2 regions of the Sutcliffiella horikoshii genome follow, and region 2 is predicted to be linked to the other one. Evidence: a T-box and tRNA genes for the amino acid it is inferred to sense, from the RefSeq annotation. Region 2 holds a T-box; the other holds one or more tRNA genes.
The links. A T-box is a leader RNA that pairs with one kind of tRNA and senses whether it is charged. The one in region 2 lies ahead of trpS (tryptophan--tRNA ligase), so its partner is inferred to be a tRNA-Trp.

Region 1: it encodes a tRNA-Trp, which carries the amino acid that the T-box ahead of trpS (tryptophan--tRNA ligase) is inferred to sense. The anticodon was not compared.

What each region holds. Positions count from the first base shown of each region.
Region 1 is NZ_CP082918.1:992,701-1,000,369, forward strand. Features, by position in the region: rRNA gene K7887_RS05130 (23S ribosomal RNA) at 1-463, shown strand, start outside; rRNA gene rrf (5S ribosomal RNA) at 590-706, shown strand; tRNA gene K7887_RS05140 (tRNA-Asn) at 716-790, shown strand; tRNA gene K7887_RS05145 (tRNA-Ser) at 798-889, shown strand; tRNA gene K7887_RS05150 (tRNA-Glu) at 898-972, shown strand; tRNA gene K7887_RS05155 (tRNA-Val) at 1,012-1,087, shown strand; tRNA gene K7887_RS05160 (tRNA-Met) at 1,115-1,191, shown strand; tRNA gene K7887_RS05165 (tRNA-Asp) at 1,195-1,270, shown strand; tRNA gene K7887_RS05170 (tRNA-Phe) at 1,292-1,367, shown strand; tRNA gene K7887_RS05175 (tRNA-Thr) at 1,405-1,480, shown strand; tRNA gene K7887_RS05180 (tRNA-Tyr) at 1,488-1,571, shown strand; tRNA gene K7887_RS05185 (tRNA-Trp) at 1,607-1,680, shown strand; tRNA gene K7887_RS05190 (tRNA-His) at 1,698-1,773, shown strand; tRNA gene K7887_RS05195 (tRNA-Gln) at 1,830-1,904, shown strand; tRNA gene K7887_RS05200 (tRNA-Gly) at 1,910-1,984, shown strand; tRNA gene K7887_RS05205 (tRNA-Cys) at 1,994-2,067, shown strand; tRNA gene K7887_RS05210 (tRNA-Leu) at 2,104-2,192, shown strand; tRNA gene K7887_RS05215 (tRNA-Leu) at 2,216-2,299, shown strand; tRNA gene K7887_RS05220 (tRNA-Gly) at 2,303-2,376, shown strand; gene queG (tRNA epoxyqueuosine(34) reductase QueG) at 2,507-3,640, opposite strand; gene K7887_RS05230 (B3/B4 domain-containing protein) at 3,817-4,470, shown strand; gene K7887_RS05235 (nuclease-related domain-containing protein) at 4,527-5,447, shown strand; gene K7887_RS05240 (hypothetical protein) at 5,541-5,843, shown strand; gene K7887_RS05245 (amidase domain-containing protein) at 6,246-7,136, shown strand; gene trmL (tRNA (uridine(34)/cytosine(34)/5-carboxymethylaminomethyluridine(34)-2'-O)-methyltransferase TrmL) at 7,203-7,669, shown strand, end outside.
Region 2 is NZ_CP082918.1:1,321,462-1,329,130, reverse strand. Features, by position in the region: gene K7887_RS06805 (peptide ABC transporter substrate-binding protein) at 1-1,328, opposite strand, end outside; gene K7887_RS06800 (DUF3899 domain-containing protein) at 1,672-2,049, shown strand; T-box leader at 2,092-2,308, shown strand; gene trpS (tryptophan--tRNA ligase) at 2,536-3,525, shown strand; gene K7887_RS06790 (YjbA family protein) at 3,595-4,344, opposite strand; gene K7887_RS06785 (YuzI family membrane protein) at 4,444-4,671, opposite strand; gene opp4C (oligopeptide ABC transporter permease) at 4,824-5,735, opposite strand; gene K7887_RS06775 (ABC transporter permease) at 5,750-6,700, opposite strand; gene K7887_RS06770 (peptide-binding protein) at 6,941-7,669, opposite strand, start outside.

The DNA of each region.
Region 1 (7,669 bases), 330 kb from region 2:
CTACCCCGGGGATAACAGGCTTATCTCCCCCAAGAGTCCACATCGACGGGGAGGTTTGGCACCTCGATGTCGGCTCATCGCATCCTGGGGCTGTAGTCGGTCCCAAGGGTTGGGCTGTTCGCCCATTAAAGCGGTACGCGAGCTGGGTTCAGAACGTCGTGAGACAGTTCGGTCCCTATCCGTCGTGGGCGCAGGAAATTTGAGAGGAGCTGTCCTTAGTACGAGAGGACCGGGATGGACGCACCGCTGGTGTACCAGTTGTCTTGCCAAAGGCATAGCTGGGTAGCTACGTGCGGACGGGATAAGTGCTGAAAGCATCTAAGCATGAAGCCCCCCTCAAGATGAGATTTCCTTTTGCTTCGGCAAGTAAGATCCCTGAAAGATGATCAGGTAGATAGGTTCGAGGTGGAAGCATGGTGACATGTGCAGCTGACGAATACTAATCGATCGAGGACTTAACCCAAATAAGTATCGAAATAAGTGAACGATATGAATATCTTGATAGGAACACATTATCTAGTTTTGAAGGAACAAAAAAAGATGAAAAAACATCTTGATTTTCTTCAAAGATATATTATAATAATATTTGTCTGGTAATGATGGCGAAGAGGTCACACCCGTTCCCATACCGAACACGGAAGTTAAGCTCTTCAGCGCCGATGGTAGTTGGGGGATCTCCCCCTGTGAGAGTAGGACGTTGCCAGGCTGGTATTAATCCACCATAGCTCAGCGGTAGAGCATTCGGCTGTTAACCGAAGGGTCGTAGGTTCGAATCCTACTGGTGGAGCCAATAATATGGAGAGCTGTCCGAGTGGCCGAAGGAGCACGATTGGAAATCGTGTAGACGGTCAACGCCGTCTCAAGGGTTCAAATCCCTTGCTCTCCGCCATTATCTTTGGCCCGTTGGTCAAGCGGTTAAGACACCGCCCTTTCACGGCGGTAACACGGGTTCGAATCCCGTACGGGTCACCAAAGTTTTTCCGAGACATTTACAATGAGTGTCCATACATAGGAGGATTAGCTCAGCTGGGAGAGCATCTGCCTTACAAGCAGAGGGTCGGCGGTTCGATCCCGTCATCCTCCACCATTAGTTTTCTAACATTCTTTATATTATCGCGGGGTGGAGCAGTTCGGTAGCTCGTCGGGCTCATAACCCGAAGGTCGCAGGTTCAAATCCTGTCCCCGCAACCAAATGGTCCCGTGGTGTAGCGGTTAACATGCCTGCCTGTCACGCAGGAGATCGCCGGTTCGATCCCGGTCGGGACCGCCATTTTCTTTGAAAATAGAATTAGGCTCGGTAGCTCAGTTGGTAGAGCAATGGACTGAAAATCCATGTGTCGGCGGTTCGATTCCGTCCCGAGCCACCATGATTTTTTCACCAAAGTGAAAAAATCACCATATAATGCCGGTGTAGCTCAGTTGGTAGAGCAACTGACTTGTAATCAGTAGGTCGTGGGTTCGACTCCTATCGCCGGCACCAGAAATATGGAGGGGTAGCGAAGTGGCTAAACGCGGCGGACTGTAAATCCGCTCCTTCGGGTTCGGCAGTTCGAATCTGCCCCCCTCCACCATTTCTTTTAAAATAAAAAGTAACAAATTGCATCATAGGGGCATAGTTTAACGGTAGAACAGAGGTCTCCAAAACCTCCGGTGTGGGTTCGATTCCTACTGCCCCTGCCAATTTTATAAAAATTATGGCGGCTGTGGCGAAGTGGTTAACGCACCTGATTGTGGTTCAGGCATTCGTGGGTTCGATTCCCATCAGTCGCCCCATATTTTATTTTATCGACTTATATAAAAGATTGAGTCGTTTTTATTTCCAGTTTTATTGGGCTATAGCCAAGCGGTAAGGCATCGCACTTTGACTGCGACATGCGTTGGTTCGAATCCAGCTAGCCCAGCCATTTTTGCGGAAGTAGTTCAGTGGTAGAACACCACCTTGCCAAGGTGGGGGTCGCGGGTTCGAATCCCGTCTTCCGCTCCAAATATTTCAGGTGGCATAGCCAAGTGGTAAGGCCAAGGTCTGCAAAACCTTTATCACCGGTTCAAATCCGGTTGCCACCTCCAATTTTATTAAAATAGTTATTCATATATACGAGACAAGCCGGGGTGGCGGAACTGGCAGACGCACAGGACTTAAAATCCTGCGGTAGGTGACTACCGTACCGGTTCGATTCCGGTCCTCGGCACCATTTGAATAATTATGATTGAGTATGCCGGTGTGGCGGAATTGGCAGACGCGCACGACTCAAAATCGTGTTCCTCTGGAGTGCCGGTTCGACCCCGGCCACCGGTACCAATCGCGGGTGTAGTTTAATGGTAAAACCTCAGCCTTCCAAGCTGATGTCGTGGGTTCGATTCCCATCACCCGCTCCATACATAACTTATCAAGACTCTGACCTTTGGTTGGGGTCTTTTTTGCGTCTTTGAAAGTTCAGCTTTTTTATCAATTAATAAAAGCCACAGGGCAACTGGTGCTCTGTGGCTTTTAAACGTGTTGTTGATTCTATTCAGTTAGCATGCCAATTCCTTTTTCAAGTTCTTTTAACACTTCAGGATCTTTTTCCGTTGCTTTATAATTTTGCAGTGATTCTAAAGCTTGCTTATCACCTATTTTTCCTACTGCCCAGGCTGCTGTTCCTCTTATTACCGGACGAGGATCATTTTTTAATAGACTTAGGAGATCAGGAATAGACGAAGTATCTTTGTAATGAGCTAGCGCAATAATGGCGTTTCGCTGTATCGGTTTTTTCCCACGCCAGGATCCAGAGATCTTACCAAAGTTCTCTTTAAATTCTCTGTTGGAGATGGTCAAAAGAGGTTTTAGTTTCGGTTTTACAATTTCAGGATCGGGCTCCATTTCAGGGTGAAGATGAAAGTTTTTGCCTTTATTTTCAGGACACACTGTCTGGCAAGTATCACAACCATATAGCCTGTTCCCTAATTTGGTGCGATATTCTTCGGCAAGGAAGCCTTTTGTTTGTGTTAGGAATGCAATGCATTTATTGGAATCGAGTTGTCCACCTTGAACGAGTGCACCTGTAGGACAGACTTCCACACATTTATTACAGGTCCCACAGTTGTCTTCTAGTGGTGTATCTGGTTCAAAGGGTAATGTAGTAATCATTTCTCCTAAATACACATAGGAACCAAATTCAGGCGTTATAATGGCACAGTTTTTTCCGCTCCATCCGATACCTGCACGTTCAGCAACCGCCCTGTCACTAAGCTCACCGGTATCTACCATCAATTTCATTAGAGCGTCTGGACGTTTTTCTTTTATAAATGCTTCTAGCAAGCTGAGTTTCTCACGTAAAATATCGTGGTAATCGACTCCCCAAGATGCACGGCAAAATATCCCGCGTCGCTCTTCCCTAGTGCTTCTTGGTGCGTCTTTCATTTTGGAAGGATAGGCAAGAGCAATAGCAATGATGCTTTTCGCTTTGGGTACTATGAGCTCAGGGTTAGTGCGTTTTTCTATATCAGGTTCCTCGAATCCTGATTGATAGTTGAGCTCCTGTTGAGTGATTAGTCTTTCTTTTAGACCAGTGAAGATTCCGGCGCTGGCAAATCCAATCTTATCAATGCCTATTTGTTTACTATAGGCGATTACTTCTTCTTTTAATTTTTCCTCATTCAATGTGAACACCTCCTTTATTGTTTTTTTAGCCAACCTATATTTTAACATATTTTTAAGAAGGATCATTTTGTTTGATATATCTAATTATATCCATTTTGAATCAAAAATCTTGAAGGGAGTATCGAACAAGTTATATGATACAATTACCATAATAATGAAAAGAAAGGGTGGGCTAGATGAGGGTTTTGGTTGCTGAAAATGTAGCTGGGAAGTTCGGTATCATTTTTTATAAAGATATTACAGTTGGTTCCTCTCCACAGATGTTAAAAGGCAGAATCCGCCTTTTCCAAGAATCACTTCACTTGGATTTAGAAGATAAGGATATGAAAGATATTCCCGGGGTGGCCGAGTGGCGTTCTGTATTCAAGGAAACAGGGACAGATCCATCTAGGTATCGTCCATCTGTCGAGGCGTTGTACCGTAGGGTGAAAAAAGGACAATTCCTACAACCGTTCAATTCAGCTGTCGATTTGAATAACTTTTTTTCTATGAAATATGAAATACCTTTAGGAATCTATGATGCTGATAAGATTACCGGCGATGTAAGGATTTCGGTGGGTGACGAGACTGTAAGCTATGAAGGGTTAAATGGACGAGAAATTAAGTTAACTAATATGCTTCACACGAGTGACGAGGCAGGTCCGTTTGGAAGTCCTTTTGTCGATAGTCGCAGGACGGCCGTCTCAGAGGAGAGCACTACTTCTGCGTTGCATGTTGTGTATTTCAAGCCTTCCATGGAAAGTGGGGAATGTGAAGAAATGCTTGCGGCGATTAGCGAGATGTTTCTGCAGGTTCATGGTGGAACGAGTGAGTATTGGGTTTTGGATTAAAAGTAGGTAATTAGGTTTGCCTGCTTTTTACTATATTTATGATGGGAGTGTTGTGGATGGTCTTAGTGTTGAAAGAGCGTAAGGAGCCTAGTGAGCTGAAGTTATTAAGGATGCTGAAGGCGCGCGGGGGCTTAGTGGATGAAAGTCGCTTTTGGAACTTGGAAAAAGGTTATCGGGGAGAGGTTCTATTTGATAAATGGTTCTCTGCCTTGGATGGCGAGTGGATTGTAGTGAATGATCTGCTGCTCGAGTATGGAGGCAGTTTGTTTCAAATCGACTCACTTGTGATTGGAGCGGATAGGGTGTACCTTTTTGAAGTGAAGAACTTTGAAGGTGATTTCTATCTAGATGAAGGAAGGTGGATGTCCATCAGTAATAATGAAATTAAAAATCCCTTGTTACAAATGCAACGGTGTGAAACCGCGTTAAGACAACTTCTCAGAAGCCTCGGATTTCAATCCTCCATAGAAGCTACCCTCATTTTTATAAACCCCGAGTTTACCCTCTTTAATTGTTCTCCTAATTTACCTTTCGTGTTCTGTTCCCAATTAAATCGGTTTTCTAAGAAGTTGTTGAAGCAATCTTCTAGTTCAGCAAGGCTAAATGCACGTCACTCTCGTTTGGCTGAGAAGTTGTGTGAGCTGCATATGGAGAAGTCGCCGTATGAACGGCTGCCTGAGTATAGGTATGAGGATTTGCGGAAGGGGATTGTTTGTGTTGGGTGTGGGGGGATGGGGGTTCGGCATGGAAGAAAAATGATAATTTGTAATGAATGTGATTTTAAAGAAGAATATAAAGCATCGGTAATCAGAAGTATTACAGAATTAATGAGTCTATTCCCTGAAAGACCATTAACTTCGAAAAATATCTTTGAGTGGTGTAATGGATTAGTTACATTAAGATCCATACAACGAATTCTTATAAAAAATTTTTCTTTAGAGGGATTTGGTCGATCTTCGCACTATATAAAATTATAATATATTTCTTGATGCTCTTTAGAGTAGAGGTAACGGCTAACGATGACAGAAACACTTAAAGTAGAGGAACTCTGTCTTCGTAGGGGCAGAACGATGACAGAACTTCAAAAGAGAAAGGAACTTTGTCATCATAGAGACAGAACGATGCCAAAACTTCAGAAACGAAAGGAACTTTGTCATCGTAGAGGCGGAACGATGACAGAACTTCAAAAAAGAGAGGAACTTTGTCATCGTAAGGGCGGAACAATGCCAGAACTTCAGAAACGAAAGGAACTTTGTCATCGTAGAGGCGGAACAATGCCAGAACTTCAGAAACGAAAGGAACTTTGTCATCGTAGAGGCAGAACGATGCCAGAACTTCATAAGAGAGAGGAACTTTGTCATCGTAGAGGTTGAATAGTACCATAACTCCCCCAACAAAGATCCAAGTGCAACCCCAGTTACCCAAAACCTTTTAACAAAGACCCAAGTGCAACCCCCAGTTACCCAAAACCTTTTAACAAAGACCCAAGTGCAACCCCCAGTTACCCAAAACCTTTTAACAAAGATCCAAGTACAACCCCAGTTACCCAAAACCTTTAACAAAGTCCCAAGTGCAACCCCCAGTTACCCAAAACCTTTTAACAAAAATCCAAGTGCAACCCGAGTTACCCAAAACCTTTCAACAAAGATTCAACCCAAAACCAAGTTCCCCAAAACCGCTACCCCAAAAAAAAATCCAAAATCCCTCACACAAATTCCAAGCCCCCCACATAAACATATCTACAAGGACCATTACCCAGAGAGAGGGGCAAGCCTATGAGGGAAAAGCTGAGAGCACATATTCAAGACCGTCTTGATACTTATGTCTACAAAAGCAAGCAAACGAGCAGAACAATAATGAACGATGTCACCATAAAACAAAAACAAGAAGCACATAAGCGTAGAGGTGCGGAGATAGTTAAGTGCAGTGCGACGGCGAGGATTCATTCGATTCATGAGGATGAAAAACAGCGGGAGGCCACTGTTTTTTACGAGATTCACATTCGGTATTTAATAAAGCAAAGGGAAAAATTGTATCTAGAGGAAGAAGCAGATCAGCGTTATTCTGAATGGATTGATGGTGAACTCATACAAGATTTCTCCATTCAGGATGAGGGGGATCGGACTTCAGCTCGTTTCATTCCGCCACAAGAGGAGGAGGAAGAGCAACAGCCATTGCGATTCAAATATAGTCGGGTGGAAGCAGTCAGGTATGCGGAGCAATATTGGAACAGTTATAATCCTCAGTTTAAGAAGTTTGAGGTGAATTGTACAAATTATATTTCGCAGTGTTTGTATGCTGGCGGGGCACCGATGGTCGGTTATCCGAAGAAGTCTGGTGGATGGTGGATGCGGAATAATGATTGGAGCTACACGTGGGCAGTAGCTCATGCGTTGAGGTGGTATTTGCCTAGTGCCAAGCAGGGACTTAAGGCGAAAGAAGTGCCAAGTGCCTCAAAGCTGATGCCGGGTGATGTGATTTGTTATGATTTTGAGGGGGACGGTCGCTTTGATCATAATACGATCGTGGTCGCAAAGGATGAGAATGGGGAGCCATTAGTGAATGCCAACACTTATAACTCGCGGATGAGATATTGGAAGTACGAGGATTCCACAGCTTATACGCCTAACATTAAATATAAATTTTTCCACGTCCAAGACCGTTAGTAGATACTTGATTCCATTACGATAAAAAGGTATTGTTGTATAGGATGAAAGTGAAAGAAATACGAGGTGACGATTGTGGGATTACATGTGGTATTATATCAGCCAGAGATTCCAGCTAATACAGGAAATATTGCTAGAACTTGTGCAGCTACGAACACAACATTGCATTTGATCAGGCCGCTTGGCTTTTCGACGGACGATAAGATGTTGAAGCGTGCCGGGCTTGATTATTGGGAATTTGTTAATGTGGTTTATTATGATTCTTTGGATGAGTTGTTTGAAAAAAATAAAGAAGCGGAATTCTTCTATATTACAAAGTTTGGGATGAAGCCGCATACTTCATTTGATTATAGCAAATTGGATAAGGACTATTTCTTTGTGTTTGGAAGAGAGACGACAGGTTTACCAAAGGATTTGATTCAGAGTAATTTGGATCAATGTTTGCGTTTGCCGATGACGAAGAATGTAAGGTCGTTGAATTTGTCCAATACTGCAGCGATATTAATATATGAAGCTTTGCGTCAACAGGACTA
Region 2 (7,669 bases):
AGACGTTGAGCAAATGGTACTTCTTTCAACTTGATTGTTAAACCAGGAAGATTTTCTTGCAATTGGTTTTGAAGGTATTCTTGCATAGTTTTCGCTGTTTCAGTGTCTCCACCAAGGATTTCAATTGTAACAGCCTCAGTACCTAGCTCTTCAAGACCTTTTTCCCAATGCTCTTTAGCTTTTTCTGCATCAAATGCGTTTATATCGCCATTCTTTTCGCGGAAGTCTTCTCCTGTTTCAGGGTGTTGAACAAATTCAACAGGTACAGAGTAGTTTGCCGGAATAGAACCGTTGTTTAATACGTAATCAGCCATGTCTTGCTTATTGAAGCCCATAGAAATTGCTTTACGGATGTTAACATTCGCTAAAGCTTCGTTTTTCGTTTGGTTAAATTTAAACCAGAAAATAGTTGGCTCCAGGTAAGAAATCAAATCTGGATCTTCTTTGTACTGAGTTACAAAGTCAGATGTTAAACCAGGAGAAATATCAATTTGTTGTGCAGTGTATAAGTTAACACCAGTAGAAACTTCTTTAACAACTTTAACGTTGATTTCATCAAGTTTTACTGTTTCAGCATCCCAATAGTCAGCATTTTTCTTCATTGTCCAGCCTACTTCATGCTCCCAGCTGTCTAAAGTGAATGGACCGTTGTAGATTAGAGTGTCAGCTTCTAATGCATATTTGTCACCTTGTTCTTCCAAGAACTTTTGGTTTTGTGGGAAGAACGTAGGGAATGTCATTAAAGATTCAAAATAAGCAACTGGTTGCTCAAGCGTTACCTCAAGAGTATAATCATCAACTGCTTTTACACCAAGCTCTTCAAGTGGTAATTCACCAGCAGAAACTTGTGTAGCATTTTTGATTTTTCCATTCATCATATATGGACCATATTCAGAACCAGAGTTCGGGTCAACTGCACGCTGCCAAGCAAATACGAAATCGTTTGCCGTTACAGGCTCGCCGTTTGACCATACGGAATCTTCACGTAATGTGAAAGTATAAGTAAGACCGTCTTCGGATACTTCATGACTTTTCGCAACACCTTCTACTACTTCATCATTTTCTCCAAGTCTGTAAAGACCTTCAAAAACGTTGTTCATTACGTTGAATGCTACTGCATCAGTACCTTGTACTGAGTCCATTGTTGGAATCTCTGCAGAATCAACTACGTTAAGTACTTGTGGACCTGTAGGTTCTCCTTCACCTGCTGGTGGAGTTTCCCCTTGTCCTCCATTGTTTTGCGCTGAATTTCCGCCGCCACATGCAGCTAAGAAAGCACTAAGTACAAGTGTAAGCGCTAAAAGAAGTAAATATTTTGACTTTTTCATTTACTTAACCCCCTAGAAAATTATGTCGAAAATTGTTGTGTTTCGAGGTAACGATTTTTATTATACAAGTTTTCTAAACATTGTGCATTCATAAATTTAACGTCAATTTTACAAAATACTGATATTTCAAGCATATTCATTACAAAAATGGTTCGAAAGACCTATAAAGTTTTCGTGAATAATGCTTCAAATATTGCAAATATATTACAAACGTTACATCTTTTTGACTTTATACTTTTACAAGTAATTCCTTTTATAGTTTCTTTATATTTGTCTTATTCTATTCATTTCATTACAATACAATTTAGATGACAAATTTTAAACTTCTTACATAGGAGGGAGCATGAATATTTCGATTAGATCTTCACTCATCTTTTTCTTGATTTTACTTTTAGCGACATTCGGCACAAGTTGGATATATTATGGAGAAATTAACCTGCTGACCTTCATTAATACATCCTTTACCATTTCTAGTGTCTTTATTTTTATTTCTTTATTTACATTAGTGGTCCAAAAAGGTTTTTTTGATGGTATTACCTACAGTTTCAGAAGAATTTTTGCATCCTCACAACCTGACAAAGAGTTAGCACAAGATATTAGAAATGAAATGAGACCGCCATCTGAACTATTACAACCACTATCCACTCAGCATATTTTTGTAGCTTCCCTGTTGTTGTTCCTTTGTATGTTGATTTCGCTATTTATGTATTACAATAGTTGATATTTTCCATTGAAATGGTTATAATAAAAGAATATTTATTCAATAAAAGCAATGATGAAGAGTAGTACTAAACTGCTTAGTTTTTAGAGAGTTTGTGGGTGGTGTGAACAAACAGCTAACCGTTTAGGAATGGACTTCTGAGCTTCACGGCTGAACAAATTAGTAGGCTGTGACGTATCCTTACGTTACAAGGTTAAGTGATTTCTGCATTTTTTGTGTGAAATAATAAGGGTGGTACCACGGTCCATTCGTCCCTTTTTCAGGGATGATTGGGCCTTTTTGTGTGTGTTAAATCTTAACCGTTGATTTCCGTTCCAGGCGCTTCGCTTTCCTGCGGGCGGTCCGGGAGCCTCCTCACTTCGTTGCGGGGTCTCCCCTGTCCCTTCCTCCCGCGGGAGTCTGCGCGCCTTCCACTGCAATCAACTTATTATTTTATACAAAGTAAAAATAACCATCACCTATTTATAAAGAAGAGGAGAATAAACAATGAAAACAATTTTCTCAGGGATTCAACCAAGTGGGAATGTAACGCTTGGTAACTACATCGGAGCAATGAAGCAGTTTGTCGAACTGCAAAACGATTACAACAGTTACTTCTGTATCGTGGACCAACACGCAATTACAGTTCAACAGGATCCACAGGAGCTACGCAGAAATATCCGAAAGCTAGCTGCTCTATACCTTGCGATCGGCCTTGACCCAGAAAAAGCAACACTTTTTATTCAATCAGAAGTACCTGCGCACGCTCAACTTGGATGGATGATGCAATGCGTTGCGTATATCGGTGAATTGGAAAGAATGACACAATTTAAGGATAAATCAACAGGGAAGGAAGCCGTAACGGCGGGATTACTTACTTATCCACCATTAATGGCTGCAGATATCCTACTTTACAACACAGATGTTGTTCCCGTTGGAGAAGACCAAAAACAACATCTTGAATTGACAAGAGATCTTGCAGAACGTTTTAATAAAAAATACAGAGATATCCTGACTGTTCCAGAAGTTAAGATTGCAAAAGTCGGTGCGAGAATCATGTCTCTAACAGAGCCAACAAAGAAAATGAGTAAATCAGATCCAAATCTTAAGTCTTTTATCTCCTTATTGGATTCGCCCAAGCAACTGGAGAAAAAAATTAAGAGTGCAGTAACCGACTCTGAAGGAATTGTTCGTTACGATAAAGAAAACAAACCCGGAGTTTCCAATCTACTTTCTATCTATTCTATTTTGGCCAACAAAACGATTGAGGAATTGGAAGTTCAATATGAAGGAAAAGGATATGGAGACTTTAAAGGTGACCTTGCCAATGTAGTAGTTGAAGCTCTTGAACCTATTCAAACGAAGTACAATGATCTTATTGAATCAGACAAACTCGATGCCATCCTTGATGAAGGTGCCGAACGCGCAAACCGTGTTGCCATGAAAACACTTAAGAAAATTGAAAATGCAATGGGCCTAGGCCGCAAACGCCGTTAAGCACAAATAAAAAAAGCTGTCAGTGCAAATCTCTGACAGCCTTTTTCTTTCCTCGGAAATATTCGACAGTTAATTAACTTTCGGGTGTTGCTCCAACTCCCACAACTTCTCAAAGAACGGCTGACCTTTTACCAAATGCTCACAGAATGTCTGATGTTTTTCAGACCAACCTTCCCTTGTTTCCTCAAGCAACTGTGACCAGACTTCCTCAAAACTCATCGACTGAATTTCTCGGTAATGAATAGGGTTCCATTCCGTATACCAATATCTAATTTCAGCAACATTGCAAGTTGACCTTAATTGATCCAATGCCATAAAAAGAAGTTGCTTCAATTGTCTTTCTTTTCTAGTCAAACCGTTCATTATATCTGGTGATGGGGATAAAATATGATAATCTTTTTGCGATTTGCTAGTTGGTGAGAAAGAATACATTTGAAAATCATGGTTTTCCACCATATCATATACTAGTTGTTCTTGCCGTGGAATCAATCTACTTTTGCGAATTGGAATATTATAACCGATCGTATCAACAGCTAATATTCCCTGTCCATCTGTTACAACAAAGCAGTAGTCCAGTTGAATTCTCTCATGGTTTTTGCGAATGTAGCTTTTTTGAAAAATATCTTCCAGCAAAGATGAAGGCAGCTCTTGGAGGTCGTTTTCAATATAATGAAACAAAACAGAATCTACTTTCAATAGAGGAACTTGGTCCAACAATTCTACACTATCGTCCTTCCTCCACTCATGAAAATGACAAACATTATAACCGTTTTCTTCTCCTTCAAACCAATTTACCCATACGTCATGAAGATACAACATATCATACCCCTCACTTCACATCTACTCTTTTATTTATCCAACAGTATGAACAGTGAAGTGCATAATTATTCCAAAATACCCAATTAATTTTCCGTAAGTCTACTCTTTGTCCCGAAAAGACGGATTTGGGTCGCCAGATAAATAGATGCTGATGGCAACCAGAATCATACCAATAGGTAAAAGATAGCATTCTGGCCTGGTAAGCAGAAAAAATAAAAACTCCATTAAACTTAATCCTGTTGCAAATAGATTCAAGTATGCAATCGTGCTAATTCCGCCAACAACCGAGATGCCAAACCCAGTGACAAAAAGAATCCCCCTGATCATTAGCCATCTCTCACAAAATATTTCCTATTTATGAGCATAATAATGTCTCCTTGTCCAAACTATTATTATCATTTTATGACATGACAATAAAATAATGACAAGTTCGTCTAAAAATAGGCAAAAAGAAAAGCCGAGATCGGCTCTCAGCTTTTCTAGTCAAGTGTTTTTGGATCAAGTGCATCACGTAATCCATCTCCAACAAAGTTGAAACTTAACACTGTTATTAAAATCATTAACCCAGGAAATAACGGATACCACCAGTGTTTTAACATGATAGTAAAGTTTTGCGCATCCTGAAGCATGTTCCCCCAACTTGGTGTTGGCGGTTGGATCCCTAAACCTAAGTAACTTAACGCGGATTCTGCCAAGATAACTCCCCCTACTCCTAATGTTGCAGATACGATGATTGGACCCATCGCATTTGGTAGGATATGAGAGAAGATGATTGTATGACTTCTTGTTCCAATTGTTTTGGAAGCAAGAACGAATTCACGTGTACGAAGTGATAAGAACTCTCCACGCACAAGACGTGCTGTAAACGTCCATCCAGTTAAAGCGAAGATCAAGATTAGCTTGTCCACACCTGGTTGGAAGATTGTAACCAATGTGATTAGCAAGAAAATAGTTGGAATGGAAATGATAACGTCTACGATACGCATTAGAACTGCATCAATTTTTCCGCCGAAATAACCGGCAACCGCACCAATAACTGTTCCAATTGTAATAGAACCTGCTACAGAAGCAAATCCAACTAGTAGTGATACTCTAGCTCCGAACAGGATACGTGAAAATACATCACGACCATATCTGTCCGTTCCAAGCCAATGTTCTCCACCTGGAGTCTGTAATTTGTTCAATAAGCTTTGCTTTTGCGGTTCAAACTGTGCAATAAGTGGTGCAAATAGTGCTAGTGTGATGATTATGAAGAGAAGTACTGCCCCGATGACAGCAAGTTTATTCTTCATAAATTTACTAATCGTTATTTTCGTTAATGTATCAGGTTTTTTCTTAATATTGGGGTTTAACGATTGGTTAGTTGGTTGAGTTGATGGTTGAGTTTGCATCGATGTTCCCCCTTCTAGTACTCAATTCTCGGGTCAAAAATTGCATATAGGATATCGGCAACCAAGTTTCCGATAACTACAAAGACCGCTGAGATAACTGTTAGTGCCATAATTACTGGATAGTCACGCTGGAAGGCGGAATCAAAGAATAACAATCCAATACCAGGCCAAGCAAATATTTTTTCAACAATAACCGATCCCCCAATGAAACCGGGTAGCATTAAACCAAAAATCGTAATTACTGGAATCAATCCATTACGTAAACCGTGTTTATATGTTACTTTGTTTTCTTTTAATCCTTTTGCTCTTGCTGTACGCATATAGTCTTGCTTCAAAACTTCAAGCATACTAGAACGTGTATACCTCGTTAGCCCTGCCATATCAGCTGTTGCTAATACGAATGCAGGCAATATTAAGTGATGTATTCTATCAAGTATGCTGAATTCAGCATTCAAGGTAGCTACCCCACCGGTAGGAAGCCATTGCAGCTGCACAGCAAATACCATGATTAGAACTAAACCTATCCAGAAGTTAGGTGTTGCCAGACCAAGGAAAGATGTAACTGTAACAGTATAATCAGTTAGACTGTACTGCTTTCTAGCGGAAATAACTCCAAACGGAATTGCTACAATTACTGCCAATACAGTTGAAACAATCATTAGTAATAATGTATTAGGCAGACGATTCATAATCATTTCACTAACTGGCACTCCACGGCGGATTAATGACTCACCAAAATCCCCTGTCGCCATGTTTGATACCCATGTAAAATATTGCTCGTGTATTGGATCATTTAATCCATATCGTTCTTCAAATTTCTTCATATCTTCTTTACTAATATTCGGATCCATCATTAAAGAGGTAGGACCACCTGGTGCCATTTGGATAATGGCAAAGGATAATACTGTAATACCGAATAATAGGGGAATCGCCATTAAACAACGGCGGATGATATATGAGATCATAGCTGATTCTCCTTTTCTGTCTTTACTTTAGGAAGGTAGAAGTAAACGTGTTTTTTATTTTAATACTGTACATTTTGCGACGTTGCACAGTAAAGTGTTCAAATTTAAAGAAATACAAGTTTGGTCATTCCAAACTGTATATTTCCGAGCCGTGGAAATTGTGTCAAAGTAATTCCATTCAGTAAAAAAGAAGGAAGGGAAACTCCCCTCCCCTCTTTTCAACCATTAAACGGGGTTAAATTAGTTAGCTGTGTTTAACCACCATTTGCTGATGTTGTAGAACTCATCTCTTGCATGGAACTCAAAGCCTTCTAGCTCAGTAGGCATTGCACGGTGTGCATTTGGATAGTACAAGAAAGTATATGGTTGCTCTTCAGCAATGATTCTGTTGATTTCTTGGATCTTAGCAGCACGCTCGTCACGATCCATTGTTAGGTTAGCTTCGTCCATTAACTTATCAGCTTCTGGGTTAGACCAACCAACGAAGTTCAAACCTTCTTCGATTTCTTTAGAGTGGAAGATTCCACTTGGATCTGGATCTGTAGATAGAGCCCATCCTAGGATGATAGCATCGAAGTTCCATTTTGGAGGATCGATGTCAGCCAAGAATGCAGACCATTCCATGATATCTGGAGTAACTTTGATTCCAAGCTCAGCGAACTGCTCTTGAACTACTACAGCGATATCTTCACGAACTTTGTTACCTTGGTTAGTTTTTAAAGTGAACTCAAATTTCTGACCGTCTTTTTCAAGAGTTCCGTCAGCACCTGGAGTCCATCCAGCTTCTTCAAGCATTGCTTTTGCTTTTTCTACATCGTACTCAAAACGTGGAACATCTTCGTCATAAGCCCAGCTAAGTGGAGACTCAGGAACATCAGCAACTTCACCGTCACCGTTCATTACAGATTCAACGATAAGCTCACGGTCAAGTGCGTGAGTAAGAGCTTGACGTACTTTTACATCTTGGAA